Regions from separate parts of the Kitasatospora sp. NPDC054768 genome, predicted to be linked through region 2. Evidence: riboswitches for the same ligand, from Rfam matches in the RefSeq annotation. Region 2 holds a riboswitch; each other region holds the start of a gene.
The links. A riboswitch is a leader RNA that binds a small molecule or an ion and turns the genes downstream of it on or off. The one in region 2 is predicted to bind cyclic di-AMP.

Region 1: another riboswitch for cyclic di-AMP. It lies ahead of ACWGKU_RS31175 (transglycosylase family protein); the one in region 2 lies ahead of ACWGKU_RS15845 (M23 family metallopeptidase).
Region 3: another riboswitch for cyclic di-AMP. It lies ahead of ACWGKU_RS24495 (transglycosylase family protein); the one in region 2 lies ahead of ACWGKU_RS15845 (M23 family metallopeptidase).
Region 4: another riboswitch for cyclic di-AMP. It lies ahead of ACWGKU_RS14715 (C40 family peptidase); the one in region 2 lies ahead of ACWGKU_RS15845 (M23 family metallopeptidase).

Annotation. Positions count from the first base shown of each region.
Region 1 is NZ_JBSHBN010000139.1:13,199-17,646, forward strand. Features, by position in the region: gene ACWGKU_RS31160 (ATP-binding protein) at 1-307, shown strand, start outside; gene ACWGKU_RS31165 (DUF397 domain-containing protein) at 596-859, opposite strand; gene ACWGKU_RS31170 (hypothetical protein) at 1,420-2,379, shown strand; cyclic di-AMP (ydaO/yuaA leader) riboswitch at 2,833-3,003, shown strand; gene ACWGKU_RS31175 (transglycosylase family protein) at 2,990-4,363, shown strand.
Region 2 is NZ_JBSHBN010000043.1:24,083-28,530, forward strand. Features, by position in the region: gene purB (adenylosuccinate lyase) at 1-435, shown strand, start outside; gene ACWGKU_RS15840 (MFS transporter) at 443-1,984, opposite strand; cyclic di-AMP (ydaO/yuaA leader) riboswitch at 2,339-2,476, shown strand; gene ACWGKU_RS15845 (M23 family metallopeptidase) at 2,479-3,471, shown strand; gene ACWGKU_RS15850 (APC family permease) at 3,859-4,448, shown strand, end outside.
Region 3 is NZ_JBSHBN010000088.1:27,295-31,742, reverse strand. Features, by position in the region: gene eno (phosphopyruvate hydratase) at 1-967, opposite strand, end outside; gene ACWGKU_RS24495 (transglycosylase family protein) at 1,296-2,201, opposite strand; cyclic di-AMP (ydaO/yuaA leader) riboswitch at 2,207-2,375, opposite strand; gene ACWGKU_RS24490 (cytochrome P450 family protein) at 2,597-3,973, opposite strand; gene ACWGKU_RS24485 (SDR family NAD(P)-dependent oxidoreductase) at 4,274-4,448, shown strand, end outside.
Region 4 is NZ_JBSHBN010000039.1:35,268-39,715, reverse strand. Features, by position in the region: gene ACWGKU_RS14725 (NYN domain-containing protein) at 1-4, shown strand, start outside; gene ACWGKU_RS14720 (C40 family peptidase) at 203-1,240, shown strand; cyclic di-AMP (ydaO/yuaA leader) riboswitch at 1,579-1,732, shown strand; gene ACWGKU_RS14715 (C40 family peptidase) at 1,743-2,879, shown strand; gene ACWGKU_RS14710 (C40 family peptidase) at 3,119-4,165, shown strand; gene ACWGKU_RS14705 (hypothetical protein) at 4,348-4,448, shown strand, end outside.

The sequences.
Region 1 (4,448 bases), on a different contig from region 2:
CCCGATCCGAATAAGCCTGGTGCACCGCGCACCCCAGGTGGTCTGCGCGGTGAGCGATCCGAGCAGCATCGGCCCGATCGCACGGGAGGCCGACTTCGTCGCCGAATCCGGCCGCGGGCTGCACCTGGTGGAGTCGTTCAGCCGCTCCTGGGGCTGGCACCCGCTGGGCAGCGGCAAGGTGGTCTGGGCGATGTTCGAGGCGGAGACGATCGTCGGCTCCCCGCTGGACGGGCACCCCGGACTCGGCGGCCGCTCACCGCTCGACGGCCCCGTCGAGATCGGCGGACGGCATCGGCGCTCGGCCTAGGACGGGCCGTGCGCCCCGACCGGGCCCCCGACCCGAACGGGCCGCACGCCCAGGACGGACCATGCGCCGGTCGGCGCACGGCCGGTCGACGGAAGCCCCGGGAGGACCACACCCCGGGCCCTTCCACCCGGCCCCGCCGAGGACTTCCGCTCCAGTGCGGACGCCTCCGGAGCGGACACCTCCGAAGCGGAGACCGCCGGCGAAGAGGTCCCCGGAGGAGACAAAGACAAAGGCCGTCGTGGTGTCGGCACCCACGACGGCCCCCCGATGATGGAGCACGGCGGTCGGTCAGACCGCCAGGTGGTCGAACTCCCCGTCCTTGGCCCCCAGCAGCAGGGCGGCGATCTCGGCCCGGGTGTAGATGAGGGCCGGGCCGTCCGGGAACCGCGAGTTGCGCATCGCCACATCGCCGCCGGGCAGGGCCGCGAACTCGACGCAGTTGCCCTGGGAGTTGCTGTGCCGGCTCTTCTGCCAGACCACCCCCTGGAGATCGGCGGCGGCCATCCCGTTGTAGGTGTCGTACGAGCCGTGCGTGTCCTGCGAGTCGTGCATAGAAATCTCCCGAAGAGCTTCCGGAGTTGTCGTCCAGCGCGGCGCCCCCGGCACCGTCGAAACGAACGGACCGGCCCCGTACCGGTCCGGCACAACGCCTCACTTGACGCGATGATAGCCGCAGTGCACGTGCATCAGCACGGGACGTTGCAGGTGCACGTGGCCTTTTGTCCGCAGCCGCGAACTCTTCACGGACCCTTCTCCTGACGGTACGTAAACGGACATAGCCGATGAATCGTCGGGCGCGCGATAACCGGCCGTGAGCACCTCCCCGCTGAATGTTGATCTTCGAATGCCGGGAGTCGCACTCCCGTGACCCTCCGTCAAACCATCCTCATGCTGTGAGACATCTCACGCGCCCCAGGTGCAACGCCGGCGCCCTCGGGTCGCGTCGAGGCAACCACCGGCGGTCGCGCGGGGATTGGGAGCGGAATGTCCGGATTGTAGGCAAAGTGCCCGGACCGGTGCCGGAGACGCACCGGCCTCCGGACCGCGACCGCGTGAAACCCACGCGGCAGCCGACTGCAAGCCGGACGGGCAGATGTCCTACGATCTCCGGCATGAGCACCGCAGCCATCCCGGGCGCGCCACTGCCCGTCCGTACTCCAGGCTCCCGTGCGCGGGGGCGCCACCGTCGTCCCGAGCGCCCCGAGATCCCGGCCGGCGCCCCGGCCCTGGTGCTCGCCGTGCCCGCGACCGCCGGGCCCGAGTCCCGCTCGGTCGTCGAGGAGTTGCTCTCGATCGTCCGCACCGAGCAGAACGGCGTCCGGACCGCGGTCGGCTACCTGCCCGGCAACGGCGGCGAGGGCGCGGGCGGCGAGGACCGCACCGTGGCCGAGCTGCTGGCCATGGCGGCCGAGGCCGGACTGCCGACGCCCGTCCTGGTGCCGCTGGTGCCCGGCCCGCACACCTTCCTGACCGAGCTTCACGCGCTCGCCGCCGAGTACAGCGCGCCCGTCACCGACCCGCTGGGCCCGCACCCGCTGCTGGCCGAGGCCGTGCACGTCCGGCTGTCCGAGGCCGGGCTGGCCCGGGCCGACCGCGCCCGGCTGTTCGCCATCGCGACCGCCGCGGACGGCGTGGTGCTGACCACCGTCGGCGGCGAGGACGCGGCCGCGGCGGCCGGCATCACCGGCGTGCTGCTGGCCGCCCGACTGGCCGTGCCGGTCGTCGCCGCCGCGCTCGACGTGCCCGGCTCGGTGGCCGCGGCCGTCAACCACCTCAGGGACACCGGCTCGCAGCGCCCGGCGCTGGCCCCGCTGGTGATCGGCCCGGAGGCGGACTCCGAGCTGCTCGCCACCGCCGCCGAGGAGACCGGCTGCCCGTCGGCCGCGCCGCTGGGCTCGTACCCGTCGGTCGGCCAGCTGATCGCCTCCACCTACCTGGCGGCGCTGCCCGCGCCGTCCCCGGAGGACCTGGCACGGGCCGAGGCGGAGGCGGCGGCCGCCGCCGAGGCCGAGGGGGCTCTGGAGGGCGTCCGCGGCGCCCACGCGGCCTCCCAGGGGCCCGCAGGGCGGTAGTCGACGACGCGCGCCGGTTGGCGCGCACCGAAGGGCCCGGAACGGCATGCGTTCCGGGCCCTTCGGTTTTGCTCCGCCCGCCCATGGCCGTCCCGCGCGGAAGTCGGACGGCGATGAAGTGGAATGTCCGTTCTGGCCTATTTGAAAGGAAATAGGAAACGCGGTCGCGGGCGCTCGCATCACGGCCGCCGCAGCATCTGCCCGGGTGCTCCGGCCCGCGATTCGACGCGCCGTCACACCACTTCTGAAGTGCTGCCAGTTGTGGGCTTCCATAACAGGGTTGCCTGAAAACGATCATTTACGATCATGAAGAGCGGCAATTTTGGCAGTTCCCACTAAACCGTGATGCGCATCACAGCAGTTTGCAGTTTGAACTTAAGTCTGATTAACGTGCTCCCCGTTCGTGACCACACGAACCCGGTTCATCCGCGACGCCGAGTCCTGCCGTCGGATGTCCTGGCAGCGCGAAATCGCACCACGGCAGGAGCGGGGGACCCACAGGTAAGTCGCCCCGGACCGATCTCCGGAACGGTCCAGGGCTAGGGGTGAAGCCGCGCCCACAGCGCGGCCGGGCAACTCCAGCCCGAATCCGACAGCTCACCTCGCAGGCGTGGGAGAGGACCGCGTCTTCATGCTGCCCACCAACGGCACTCGTCTGTCCAGCCGCACCCGTCGCGTGATCGCCGCCCTCGGCGTCGCGGGCGTCGGCCTCACCGTCCCCTGCATCGCCTCCGGCACCGCCTCCGCCGCCACCGTCGCCACCTGGGACAAGGTCGCCCAGTGCGAGAGCGGCGGCAACTGGAGCATCAACACGGGCAACGGCTTCTACGGCGGCCTCCAGTTCACCTCCAGCACCTGGTCCGCCTTCGGCGGCACCGCCTTCGCGGCGCGCGCCGACCTGGCCACCAAGGACCAGCAGATCGCCGTCGCCGAGAAGGTCCTCGCCTCGCAGGGCCCCGGCGCCTGGCCGGTGTGCTCGGTCCAGGCCGGCCTCACCAAGGGCGGCGCCGCGGCCGCCGTCGACACCTCGGCGGGCTCCACCGCGGGCTCGACCGCCGCGAAGCCCGCGCAGCCCGCGCAGAGCGCCAAGCCGGCCGCCCCGGCCGCCAAGCCCGCTCCGCAGACCCAGGCCCCGGCCGCAAAGCCCGCCGCGCCCTCCGCGCCCTCCGCGCCCTCCGCGCCCGCCCAGGACGGCACGCAGGCCAGCACCGACTCCGCCGCCTCCGGAAACCGGAGCGACTGGGTCCAGAAGCGCCAGCAGCAGGCCCAGAACGGCGACTACACCGTGGTCGAGGGCGACTGGCTGTCCGCGATCGCCGACCAGCACAAGGTGCAGGGCGGCTGGCAGCGGCTGTACGAGCTCAACCGCGGCACCCTGACCGAGGGTCCGGACAGCATCTACCCGGGCCAGCAGCTGTCCTTCGGCGGCAACGGCCAGGCCCAGGCCGGCCAGTCCGCCACCGGCAAGTCCGGCTCGGACTTCACCTGGTTCGACCGCTCGCAGAAGTCCGGCCAGTCCGCGAACGGCGGTGCCGTGAACGCCCAGCCGACCGCGCAGGCCCAGACCCAGGCCGCCAAGCCGTCCACCAAGCCCGCTCCCCAGACCCAGGCTCCGGCCGCCACCGGCAGCATGGCCGCCGCGGTCTCCTTCGCCGAGTCGAAGGTCGGTCAGGCGTACGTCTACGGCGGCACCGGCAACGGTGGCTGGGACTGCTCCGGCCTGACCCAGGCCGCGCTGCGCGCCGCGGGCGTCTCCGTCCCGCGCGTCGCCGCCGACCAGGCCGCCGCCAGCACCCACGTCTCGCTGGACAGCCTCCAGCCGGGCGACCTGCTGTTCTGGTCCAACAACGGCAAGGACTCCGGCGTCTACCACGTCGCGATCTACGTCGGCAACGGCAAGTACGTCGAGGCCGCCAACCCGAGCTCGGGCGTCCGCGAGCAGAGCATCGCCAACTGGGCCCCGGACTTCGCCGGCCGGGTCTGAGAACGGCGAACAGCCGACAGCCGACGGATAACAGCTGACAGATAACAGATTTCATCATCTGTCAGCTGTCGTCCGAACGTTGACC
Region 2 (4,448 bases):
CTGCCGGACGCGTTCTTCGCCTTCGACGGCCTGCTGGAGACCTTCCTGACCGTCCTCGACGAGTTCGGCGCCTTCCCCGCCGTGATCGAGGCCGAGCTGGACCGCTACCTGCCGTTCCTCGCCACCACGAAGGTGCTGATGGGCGCGGTGCGCGCGGGCGTCGGCCGGGAGACCGGGCACGAGGTCATCAAGGAGCACGCCGTCGCCTCCGCGCTGGCGATGCGTGCGGGCGCCCGGGAGAACGAGCTGCTGGACCGGCTGGCCGCCGACGAGCGGATCCCGCTGGACCGGGCCGCGCTGGACGCGCTGCTGGCCGACCGGCTGTCCTTCACCGGCGCGGCCGGTGCCCAGGTCGCCGAGGTCGTCCGCCAGGTGGAGGCCGTCGCGGCCGCCTACCCGGAGGCCGCCAAGTACGCGCCGGCCGACATCCTTTGACGCTCGGTCAGTTCAGAGTCGAGGGCCCTGCCGCCGGACCGGTGGCGGGGTCCTCGCGCGTCGTGGGGACGTGGCCGGGGTCGAGCGGCGGGGCGGTCGGTCCGCACGGCCAGTCGCAGTTCGGCTCGGCCACCGGCTGCTCCTCGGGGGCGAGCACATTGCCCCGTACGGTCGCGGAGGCGATCAGCCCGCCGGCCACCAGGAGGCCCGCGCAGATCAGCATCGCGGTGTGGAAGGCGGAGTCGACCGCGGCGGGCACCCGGTAGGCGTCGCCGCTCAGCCCGGCCAGCGCCGGCAGGGCGGCCACCGCGAGCAGGCCGGCCGCGCGGGCGGCGGCGTTGTTGACCCCGCTGGCGATGCCGGCGTGCCGGACCTCGACGGCGGCCAGCACGGTCGCCGTCAGCGGCGCGACCAGCAGCGTCATCCCGCAGCCCATCACCGTGACGGCGGGCAGCACGTCCACCCAGTACGAGGAGTCGGGGCCGATGCGCAGCATCAGCAGCACCCCGGCGGCGCACAGCAGGGGGCCGACGGTCAGCGGGACGCGCGGGCCGATCCGTTTGCCGAGGCGCCCGGCGCGCGCGGACAGCGCCAGCATCAGCACGGTGATCGGCACCAGGGCGAAGCCCGAGACCAGCGGCGAGAACCCGGACACGATCTGGAGCTGCACCACCAGCAGGAAGAAGACGCCGCTGAACGCCGCGTACACGCACAGGGTGACCAGGTTCACCGCGGTGAACAGCCGGGAGGAGAACAGCCCGAGCGGCAGCATCGGTTCGGGCGCCCGGCGCTCGACGGCCACGAAGGCGACGCCGAGCACCACCCCGATCACCCCGCTGACCCAGACCGCCGGGGACAGGCCCTCGCCCGCCGCGGTCAGCGCGTAGGTGATCGCGCCGAGCGCGAGGGCGGCGAGCACGGCGCCGAGCACGTCGAAGCGGCCGGTGGCGGCCTCGTCCCGGGTCTCCGGCACCGACCGGGTGGTCACCGCGATCACGGCGGCGGCGAGCGGCAGGTTCAACAGGAAGATCCAGCGCCAGCCGGGGCCGTCCACCAGCCAGCCGCCGAGGAAGGGGCCGATCGCGGCGGACACCCCGCCGAGGCCGGACCAGAGCCCGACCGCGGCCGAGCGGTCGTCGGGGTGGAAGACGGCCTGGAGCATGGCGAGCGAGCCGGGGGTGAGCAGCGCCCCGCCGATGCCCTGGACGGCGCGGGCGGCGATCAGCACGTGGATGTTCGGCGCCGCGGCGCAGGCCGCGGAGGCGATGGCGAACCAGACCACGCCGATCAGGAAGACCTTGCGCCGCCCGTACCGGTCGCCGAGCGCGCCGCCGAGCAGGATCAGGCCCGCCAGGGTGAGCAGATAGGCGTTCAGAGTCCATTGCAGGGACGCCAGGGAGGCGCCGAGGTCGGCGCCGATCCGGGGCAGGGCGACGTTCACCACGGTGCCGTCGAGCATCGCCATGCTGGAGCCGAGCACGGTCGCCAGTAGTACCCAGCGACCCTGCGCGGTGCCCAGGCGCAGGGTGCCGGCCTCGGAGGTGGCCACGGGCGAATCCTGCGCTGCCGGGGCGCACGTGACAAGGGTCACCGGTGGGTGTGTTGACGGTCGGCGGTGCGTGAACGGGTGGCTGCGGTCCGTCGCCGATCTCGGCGCAGGGTCGTGGATCAGTGGCGGGGGGTGAATGGGTTGTGTACGCACCGTGGGGTCCGGTCTGCGGAGGGTCACCGGAACGGGGGAGATGGTTGCCCTTTCAAGAGATCGACATTGCTTCACCCGAACGGATGGGTTTTAGTTCAGCGACCGCCCGGCCAGTCCGGACGGATCCACCGGGTGGAACGCCGAGTCCTGCCGCTGCCCGGTGGTTCGAAACGAACTCTGTACGGCAGGAGCGGGGGACCCACAGGTAAGTCGCCGGACCGGAGTTCGCGCCTCAGGGCGCGGGCGTCCAGGACCGGCTAGGGGTGAAGCCGCGCATGCGGCCGGGCAACTCCAGCCCGAACCCGACAGCTCACCTCGCAGGCGTCGGAGAGGAAAATTCCATGCCTGCTCAGGCTCGTCGTATCGCCCTGCCCCGCGCCGCCCGTATCGGCATCGCGACCGCCGTCACCGGTGTCTCCTTCGCCCTCCCGCTCGTCACCGCGGTGAGCGCCCAGGCCCACACCGTTGCGGCCGCCCCGGCCGCGCAGGCCGCCGCCTCCACGGACGCCAAGTCGGTCGCGCCGGCCGCTGCCCCGGCCACCCCGGCCGCGCAGGAGAGCTACCGCGTCGTCAGCGGCGACACCCTGTCCAAGATCGCCGACGCCAAGAACGTCGAGGGCGGCTGGCACGCGCTGTACGAGCAGAACCGCTCGGTCGTCGGTGCCAACCCGAACCTGATCTTCCCGGGCCAGCAGCTCGCGCTGTCGGGCCACGCCGCCGCGCCGGCCGCCGACGCCGCCCCGGCCAAGCCGGCCGCCCCGGCGAAGCCCGCCCAGCCGGCCGCTCCGGCGACCCAGGCCGCCAAGCCGCAGGCCCAGGTCCAGGTGAAGACCGAGGCCGCCAAGCCCTCCGCCCAGCTCCAGACCCAGCTGCAGGTCGCCGCTCCGGCCGCGGTCGTGACCGCCACTCCGGTCGCCGCCGCCACCTCCGGCTTCGTCGCCCCGCTGGCCAACCCGAAGCTCGGCACCGCCTACGGCGTGGCCGGCTCGATGTGGGCCTCCGGCCACCACACCGGCCAGGACTTCGTCGCCTCCACCGGCACCCCGCTGCGCGCCGTCGCCAACGGCGTCGTGGTCAAGGCCGGCAACGGCGGCGCCTACGGCAACGAGGTCGAGATCAAGCTCGCCGACGGCCACTACGCCGAGTACGCGCACCTCTCCTCGATCGGCGTGAGGATCGGTCAGGCCGTCACCGTCGGCCAGCAGATCGGCCTCTCCGGCGCCACCGGCAACGTGACGGGCCCGCACCTGCACTTCGAGATCCGCAACGGCTCGGAGTACGGCTCGGACATCAACCCGGTCGCCTACCTGCGCGCGCACGGCGTCGCGCTCTGACCCGGGGCCGCTGAGCCCCGAGGGTTTTCGGAACCACCGCTGCTGCGGGGCGAATCGATCCTCCGGGATGGTCATGTCGGGTGACCGCTCGACCGGGTGATCGCCGCACGGCGGACATGGGCGCGGGACACGCCCAGGCCGGCCCGGCCGTACGAGGACCTCCTCGTGCAGCCGGGCCGGCCGCTGCCGTTTCCGGGCCCGTCCGGTCGTGCCCCGGCCGTCCGGCGGGTTCCGGAGCGTCGTTCGACCGGTCGAACGTGGCGTCAACTCGACTGCTCCGGCGGGCCGTCGGCCCGATCGCTGGGCTGCTCCGGCGCGCCATGCTGTCGGACGGTCAGCGTCCGGCCGGTCCGGCGGTCGGGCGGGTCCGGGAGGCGAGGAGGCCGGATGGCGGTCCGGAGCGGGGACGTGGCGGGGGAGAGGGCCGGGCGGGAGCGGCCGGGGACGGGCGGCGTCGACCGGCTGAAGGCGGACTCGGTCGGCCTGGTCGGCGTGGTGTTCATGGCACTCGCCACCGCCGCCCCGATCACCGCGATGACGGGCAACCTGCCGATCATCGTCGGGCAGGGCAACGGCGTCGGCGCGCCCGCCGCGTACATCGTGGCGACCGTGGTGCTGACGGTGTTCTCGGTCGGGTACGTGGCGATGGCCCGGCACATCACCGCGGCCGGCGCGTTCTACGGCTACGTCTCGCACGGGCTGGGCCGGGTGGTCGGGATGGCCTCGGGGCTGCTCGCGGTGCTGGCGTACGTCGTCACCGAGGCCTCGGCCCTCGGCTTCTTCGCGTACTCGCTGCGCGGACTGGTCCGTTCGCAGCTGGGGGTGGACCTGGGCTGGGGCTGGTACGCGCTGTTCGGGGCGACGGTGATCGGGGTGATGGCCTGGTTCGACCTGCACCTGACGGCCAAGGTGCTCGGGGTCGCGCTGGTGCTGGAGATCGGGGTGCTGGGGGCGGTCTCGTTCGCGGTGCTGTTCTC
Region 3 (4,448 bases), on a different contig from region 2:
CGCGGGCCAGGCGGGCCGGGTTGGTGACGAACAGGTCGTCGCCGACCAGCTGGACCTTGTCGCCCAGCTTGTCGGTCATGGCCTTCCAGCCGTCCCAGTCGGACTCGTCCAGCGGGTCCTCGATGGAGACCAGCGGGTAGGCGGCGACCAGCTCGGCGTAGTACTCGATGAGCTCGGCGGCGGTGAGGTCCTTGCCCTCGAACTGGTAGGCGCCGTCCTCGTAGAACTCGGAGGAGGCGACGTCCAGGGCCAGCGCGACGTCACGGCCGGGCACGTAGCCGGCCTTCTCGATGGCCTCGACGATGAGGTCCAGGGCCTCGCGGTTGGAGTCCAGGTTCGGGGCGAAGCCGCCCTCGTCACCCAGACCCGTGGACAGGCCGCGCTCCTTCAGCACGCCCTTGAGCGTGTGGTAGACCTCGACGCCCCAGCGGACGGCCTCGGAGAAGGACTCCGCGCCGATCGGGGCGATCATGAACTCCTGGATGTCGACGTTGGAGTCCGCGTGCGACCCACCGTTGAGGATGTTCATCATCGGGACCGGCAGGACGTGCGCGTTCGGGCCGCCCAGGTAGCGGAACAGCGGCAGGTCGCTGGCCTCGGAGGCGGCGTGCGCGACGGCCAGCGAGACGCCCAGGATGGCGTTGGCGCCGAGCGAGGACTTGTCCGGGGTGGCGTCCAGGTCCAGCATGGCCTGGTCGATCAGGCGCTGCTCGGTGGCGTCGTAGCCGACCAGCTCCGGGCCGATCTGCTCGATGACGGCCAGGACGGCCTTCTCGACGCCCTTGCCGAAGTAGCGGTTCTTGTCACCGTCACGCAGCTCCAGCGCCTCGAAGGCACCGGTGGAAGCACCCGACGGGACAGCGGCACGACCCGTGCTGCCGTCGTCGAGGCCGACCTCGACCTCGACCGTGGGGTTGCCGCGGGAGTCGAGGATCTCACGGGCTACGACGACATCGATGGACGGCACGAGGCATCTCCTTGCGGAAGCAGGGTCCGGTCTGACGGTGGTGCTGTCAGCAGGACGATTGCGGAGTCGTTACGACCAGAGCCTAACCGCCCGGGCTCCCGGGGCCACGTCCGCCTCGGTCCCGTCTCAGCGTGTGGCCCCACTACCCACCGGTAGTTCACCTGCTTGTCCCAGCTTGTCCCACCGGAGCGGGCGAATGCGGACGAAGGGGACCGGTAGGACCGGTCCCCTTCGGACGGCGGGGTGAGGCGGCGTCGGCGCCGGGCGCGGCGGGCGGGCCGGCGTCGAGCGAGCCGGCGTCGAGCGGGCCGGCGTCGAGCGGGCCGGCTCAGCCGAGGTGCAGCACCTGGCCGGGCATGATCAGGTTCGGGTCGCCGCCGACCGTGCCGTGGTTCTGCTCGTACAGCGCGTGCCAGCCGCCGGACACGCCCTGGGCGGCGGCGATGGTCGACAGGGTGTCACCGGCGCGGACGGTGTAGTCGTGGCCGGTGGTCTGCGGGGCCGACTGCGCGGCCTGCGGGGCGTACTGCGGCTGGGCGGCGGCCTGGCCGGCGTACTGCTGGTAGACGCTCTGGTGGCTGGTCCAGTACCAGGCGCCGTTGCTCTGGTACCAGTACACCTTGGCGTCGGCGTCCCAGCCGGCCTTGCCGGAGAAGCCCGGGGTCTGCGGCTGCGCCTGCTGCTGCGGGGCGGCCTGCTGGACCGGCTGCGCGGCGGGCTTCGGGGTCTGCTTCTGGGCGGCGGGCTGCTGCGCGACCGGCTTCTCGGCCGGCTTGGCGGCGGGCTTCGGGGTCTGCTGCTTGGGGGCGGACTGCGGCTTGGCGTCCGAGGAGGTGTCGACCGCAGCCGGGGCGCCACCCTTGGTCAGACCGGCCTTCTGGGAGCAGACCGGCCAGGCGCCCGGGCCCTGCGAGGCCAGCACCTTCTCGGCGACCGAGATCTGCTGGGCCTTGCTGGCCTGGTTGGCCTGCGGCGCGTAGGCGGTGCCGCCGTACGCCTTCCAGGTGCTGGAGGTGAACTGGAGGCCGCCGTAGAAGCCGTTGCCGGTGTTGATGCTCCAGTTGCCACCGGCCTCGCACTGGGCGACGGCGTCCCAGGTGGAGGCGGGGGCGGCGGAGGCGCCGGTGGCGGTGAGGAGCGGCATCGCGAGTCCGACGCCGGCCACACCGGCGACGGCGATGGCCTTCTCGGCCTGGGTGCGACGACGGTGACGGCCAGTTCCAACGAACAGCATGAAGAGGTCCCTCTCCGCACGCCTGCGAGGTGAGCTGTCGGGTTCGGACCGGGAGGTGGCCCGGCCGCCGTACGCGGAAACGATTCCGCTCGGGCGGCTTCACCCCAAGCCGTGGGGAGACGGCAACAAACCTGGTTCCCCCGCCCCTGCCCAGGGTTCTGGTCGGTTTCCCGTGGCGCGGCGGGCAGGACTCGGCGTTCCGCGTACGAGGTCCGCAGCTGCGAACTCCAGGGAGAGTAGACAGATCATCAGACCAATCACAAGCTCATATCGTCGATATCACACAATAATTACGGCGCGTGTTCGATCGCCTACCAACGGCGGTGTTATGTCCGGATTGATGGGTGTTCACACCCCCGTCAGCAGGTGGTTCGCGACGTCCCGTCAGTGCGATCTCAGCACGTCGGAGGCGTGGCGGGAGTGTTCGGCGAGGCCTGCGAAGGAGCGTGCGGAGGGGTCTGCGGAGAGGCGTGCGGGGAACGGCTCTCCGGACTGAATTCCACCGGGAGTTCGCGCAGCCCACGCATGATCAGACCACCGCGCCACCGCAGGTCGTCCGCGTCTTCCGCGAGCCGGAGATCGGGCAGCCGGGAAAGCAGCGTGGTCAGCGCGGCACGACCCTCCAAGCGGGCGAGCGGAGCGCCGATGCAGTAGTGGATGCCGTGCCCGAAGCCCAGGTGGGGGTTGTCCGTCCGGGCCAGGTCCAGGGTGTTCTCGGCCGCGAACCGGGCCGGGTCGCGGTCCGCCGCGGCGAGCACCACCAGCACCGGGTCGCCGACCGGGATGTCCACCCCGCCGATGGCCAGCGGACGGGTCGCGAACCGCCAGGTCGCCATCTCCACCGGTCCGTCGTAGCGCAGGAGTTCCTCGATCCCGGTCTCCAGCAGCGCGCTCTCCCCGCGGGCCACCGACTCCTGCAGCAACCGGCGCTGCTCCGGATTGCGCAGCAGGGCGTACGTGCCGTTGCCGATCAGGTTCACGGTGGTCTCGAAACCCGCGAACAGGAGGATGAAGGCCATCGCCGCGGCCTCGTTCTCGGTCAGGTGCTCACCGTGGTCACTGGCCCGGATCAGGCCCGAGATCAGGTCGTCCCCGAGGTCCGCGCGCTTGCGGTGGATCAGCTCCAGCAGGTACGCCCGCATCCGCTTCACCGCCCGCCCCACGCCGCCGCGCCGGCCGCCGCCGTGGCCCGGCTTCGTGTGGCGCACCATCATCCCGGCCCAGTCCCGGAAGTCGTCCTGGTCCTCGGCCGGCACGCCCAGCATGTCGCAGATCGCGTAGATGGGGAGCGGGAAGGCGAACTCGTGGATCAGGTCCGCCGAACCGCGCTGCGCGAAGCCGTCGATCAGCCGGTCGGTGAGCTGCTGCACCCGCGGCTCGAACTCGGCCACCCGGCGCGGGGTGAACGCCTTCGACACCAGCCTGCGCAGCCGGGTGTGGTCCGGCGGGTCGATGTTCAGCAGGTGGGTCATCAGGTCCGCCTGCCGCTCCCCCGGGATGCCCACCCGGCCGGTGCGGTGCGCCTGCTCGCTGTGGTGCGCCGGGTTCTTCGACAGCCGGCTGTCCGCGAGCGCCTGCCGGGCGTCCGCGTACCGGGTCACCAGCCAGGCCTCCACCCCGCTCGGCAGCGTGGTGCGGTGCACCGGGGCGTGCTCGCGCAGCCAGGCGTAGGCGGGGTACGGGTCGGAGGCGAACTCCCAGGTGAACAGCTGCGGGGCGGTGGCGTCGGACGGCGTGGCGGCGGGCCGGGCGGAGTCGGGCTGAGCTGGCATGGACCGACCGTATCCGGTGCGACGGGCACGCCCCGCTCCGGCGGGCCGCCGCTCCTCCCGCCGACGGTCCGCGGCCGTCCTGCCGATGCTCCGTGGACGGCCCATGGACGGCTCATGGACGGCCCGTTGACTGTCCGCGGACGGTCAATGGACAGCTCTTGGCCGACTCTTGGCCGCAGTGCGGGCGTGAGCCTGGTCACCTGCGGGGTAATCCCTGTTGCGGAGGGTCAGGACGTGCCTACGATCCTCCGCAGTACGCGTGGGCGCCGGTGCGGTGTCGCCCACAGGGAGGAGCAGGCCATGCGGGTCAGCGGGTCAGTCGTCGTCATCGCGGTCCTCGACGGCGGTTCGGGCGCGGGACTCGCCCGCCGGTTCGCCGCGGCCGGCGCCTCCGGAATGCTCATCGCCGACCAGTACGCCGGCATCGCCGAGGACCTCGCCGCCGAACTCGACCGGCCGGGCTGCCCCGTCGTCG
Region 4 (4,448 bases), on a different contig from region 2:
CTGACCCCGACCGGACGTGCGATGCCTGGTCAGGAGTGGTTCCGGGGTGGTGTGCGGGTCCCGTGTCGTCAGTGTGCGGACCGGAGTTCACACCTACGGGGGAGTGGCAAAACGGATAGATCTTCACTAGGGTCTGGCGTCAAACCTATTTTCCGGAATCTCATCCCATCAGGTGAGTCCGTTGGAAGAAGGAGCAGGACCCTTGGCCTCCCACCGCCGTCCCAAGCAGCCGAGCCGCGCGCGGATCTCCGTGCTCACCGCTGCTGCTGCGACCGCGGTCGCCCTCTCCGCGCAGGTGGCCGCGCACGCCGCGCCGCAGCCGAACAAAACGGACGTCAAAGCGCAGATCGACCAGCTCCAGGAGGAGCAGGAGCAGGCGGCGGAGAAGTACAACGGCGCCAAGGAGCGGGCCGACCAGCTGCGCAAGCAGGCCGACCAGCTGCAGGACCAGGTGGCCCGCAGCCAGGAGCAGATGACCCAGCTCCAGGGCGGTCTCGCCGAGGTGGCGGGCGAGCAGTACCGCACCGGCGGCATCGACCCGTCCGTCCAGCTGATGCTCACCTCCGACCCGTCCGGCTACCTGGAGAAGGCCTCCACCGTCCAGCAGGCCAGCAGCAGCCAGGCCGAGGCGCTCAAGGGGCTGCTGGACCAGCAGCGCCGGCTGGACCAGGAGAAGGTCGAGGCCTCCGCCGTGCTCGCCTCGCTGGACACCACCACCAAGGACCTGAACCAGGCCAAGGCGGACGTCAACACCAAGCTGAAGGCCGCCCAGGACCTGCTGAACTCGCTGAGCGCCACCGACCGCGCCGCGCTGAAGGCCCAGCAGGCGCAGGACGACCGCGCCTCCCGCGGCAGCGACCGGGTCGACCTCAGCAGCCTGCCGCCGGCCAGCGGCTACGCGGCCGTGGCGATGGCCAAGGCGATGAGCAAGCAGGGCTCGCCGTACGTGTGGGGCGCCACCGGCTCGACCACCTTCGACTGCTCGGGCCTGATGGTCTGGGCGTACGGGCAGGCGGGCGTCTCGCTGCCGCGCACCTCGCAGGAGCAGGGCCACTACGGCACCCGGGTGCCCTCGCTGGACCAGGCCCAGCCGGGCGACCTGGTGGTCTACGGCAACGACATGCACCACGTCGGGATGTACATCGGCAACGGCATGGTGGTCCACGCGCCGCACACCGGTGACGTGGTGAAGGTGATGAAGGCCGACGCGATGTCGATCAACACCATCCGCCGGGTCTGACGGCCCGACACGCCCGCGAGGCCCCTCCGGGGGCTGTGAAAAGCGCCACCCCTCGCGCGGGGGTGGCGTTCGGCTTTCCGCCCCTTCGCGGCCACATGCTGAGAACTGATCAGCCTTCTGTGTGCCAGTGGTCACCATCGGTCATTTTCACAGAAGAACTTGGGAAATCTTCGGTCTTTTTTCTGACAAGGATTTGAACGGATCACGGTTCAGTTACTAGGGTCGTGCCCTGAACCACCGCACTGTCGATCGCCCAGCCAGGGTGGCGGCGGTGGTTACCGTCGAGTTCGTGAGGCAGCGGGGCAGGTCGAAGCGACTGCCCGACAGGGGAGCCCAGTGGTTTGGGGGCGCTGCGGAGCGGAGCCGGGGAACCACGTTCCTCCGGGGTGAATCGACGCCAGGTCGGCCGATGGAACGGCCGTGAGGCGTCGTAGGGCATGCTTCCGGCCCGAACCCGTCAGCTCACCCGGTAGGCGGACGTAGGAAGAAGGAGTCCGCCTTCGTGGCGTCCCATCGTCGTCCCAAGCCCGCAGGCCGCGCCCGGGTCTCGATCCTGACCGGTGTCGCCGCGGCAGCCGTCGTCCTCTCCGCTCAAGGTGCCCACGCCGACCCGCAGCCGACCAAGGAACAGGTCAAGGGGCAGGTCGACCAGCTCAACGAGCAGGCCGAGATCGCGACCGAGAACTACAACGCGGCCCAGGCCAAGCAGCAGGAGCTGGAGAAGCAGGTCTCCGGCATGCAGGACCAGGTGGCCCGTCAGCAGGCCCAGGTCACCGAGCTCCAGGGCGGCCTGGCCGAGATCGCCGGCGAGCAGTACCGCAACGGGGGCATATCCCCGACCGTCCAGCTGATGTTCTCCTCCAGCCCGGACACCTTCCTCAGCCAGGCCGACGCGCTGAACCAGGCCGGCAGCACCCAGAAGGGTCAGCTGAAGGAGCTCCAGGAGCAGCAGCGCAAGCTCGACCAGGACCGCAACGAGGCCCAGGGCAAGCTCGCCGAGCTGGAGTCGACCACCCAGCAGCTGAAGGCCTCCAAGGAGGAGGTCCAGGGCAAGCTGAAGGCGGCCCAGGACCTGCTCAACACGCTGACCGAGCAGGAGCGCCAGGCGCTGCGCCAGGCCGAGGAGAAGGCCGCGGCCGACGCCAAGGCCAAGGCCGACGCCGCCCAGGCCCAGCAGCAGCAGGCCGACCGCGCCTCCCGCGACAACAGCCGCGGCGACCTCGCGACCGGCTCGTCCGGCTCGTCCGCCTCGACCGCCTCCTCCCCGGTGAAGGTGGCCCCGGGCAGCTCGCGCGGTGCCGCCGCGCTCTCGGCCGCCGCCTCCAAGATCGGCAGCCCGTACGTCTGGGGCGCCACCGGCCCGGGCTCCTTCGACTGCTCCGGCCTGATGGTCTGGGCGTTCAACCAGGCGGGCGTGTCGCTGCCGCGCACCTCGCAGGCGCAGGCCTCGGCCGGCACCCGGATCGGCTCGGACATCTCCCAGGCCCAGCCCGGCGACCTGCTGATCTTCTACACCGACGCCCACCACGTCGGCATCTACGCGGGCAACGGCCAGGTGCTGCACGCGCCCAAGCCGGGCGCGTCGGTGCGCTACGAGGCCGTCACCAACATGCCGCTGGCCTCCATCGTGCGGGTCTGATCACCGCTCGGACGCTTCCAGGCCCGGCCTCCCCCAGGGGAGGCCGGGCCTGCGGTTTTTCCTGCGGCTTTTCCCGAGGGCCGATCAAATGTCCGACAACAGCCTGAATATTCGGGTTGGCAGGGGTTTGGACTCGCTTGCCCTGACTCGCTAACGTCTGCCACCGGACTCCCGCTCGACGGCCGCCCGTCCCGGTGCGGCGGCGGGAGCCGCGCCGCAGGATTGGAGCCGCTGCCGCCATGCCCGTGCACCGCCGTTCCCAACTGCTCGCCCGGGCGCTGGTGCTGACCGCGGCCGCCGCCACCGCCCTGGGTGTGGCTGCCGGAGGCAGCGCCCAGGCCGCCCCCGGCAGCCCCGACCCGGGCGACCGCCAGGACGTCAAGACGCAGGTGGAACAGCTGTACGATGAGGCCGAGCAGGCGTCCGAGAAGGCCAACGCGGCGCAGGAGGCCCAGCGGCGGCTCCAGGGCGAGACCACGATCCTCCAGGGCGAGATCGCCGTGGCCCAGGACCAGCTCAACGGGCTGCGGGGCGACCTCGCGACGGTGGCCGGGGCCGAGTACCGCGGCGGCGGGATGACCCAGACCGCCCAGCTCATCCTCTCGCCCGACCCGGAGGGCTACCTGTCCCGCGCCCGCGCCCTGGGCCAGGCCGCCGCGCGCCAGCAGGAGACCCTGCACGAGCTGGTCGCCCGGCAGCGCCGGCTCGACCAGCGCCGGACCGAGGCGGCCGGCAAGCTCGACGAGCTGGACCGGACCCGCCGCTCGCTCGCCGACAGCAAGCAGCAGATCCAGCAGCGGCTGGCCAGCGCGCAGAAGCTGCTGAACGGTCTGGGCGCCGCCGAGCGGGCCCGGCTGACGGTCCAGGACGCCCGGGACGCCGAGCAGCGCGCCACCCGGGGCACCGACCGGCTGGACCTCGGCACCGCCCCGCCCGCCTCCGAGCGCGGGGCCGCCGCGCTGGCCGCCGCGGTGCGGATGATCGGCTCCCCGTACGTCTACGGGGCCACCGGCCCGCACGCGTTCGACTGCTCCGGTCTGATGTACTACAGCTGGCGGCAGGCCGGAGTGACCCTGCCGCGCACCTCGCAGGCCCAGGCGTACGCCGGGCAGCGGGTCAGCCTGTCCGAAGCGCGACCGGGAGACCTGGTGATCTTCTACCGGGACATGCACCACGTCGGCATGTACGCCGGCGGCGGCGTGATCGTGCACGCCCCCCGCCCGGGCGCCAAGGTCCGCTACGAGAGCGTCACCGCCATGCCGGTCTCCGGGGTGGTCCGGCTCTGAACGCCCCGCCGTCCGGCCCCGCCGACCCCACTGGCCCCGCCGGTACATCCGGCTCCCGCCCCCGCCGGACGCTGTCCCGGCGGGGCGCGCTGCTGCTCGCGGCCGGTGGGCTGGCCCAGCTGTCGCTGCCTCCGGCCGCCCCGGCGGCGCCCGCGGCCCGCTCGGCGGACCGGCACGCCGAGGTGGCCGCCGCGCTGGCGGAGCGGGCGCGTTCGGCGCCGCCGTGGGCCGGGCTGCCGGTGGCCGGGGCGGGGTACCGCAACCTGGTGCTCGCCGCCTCCGG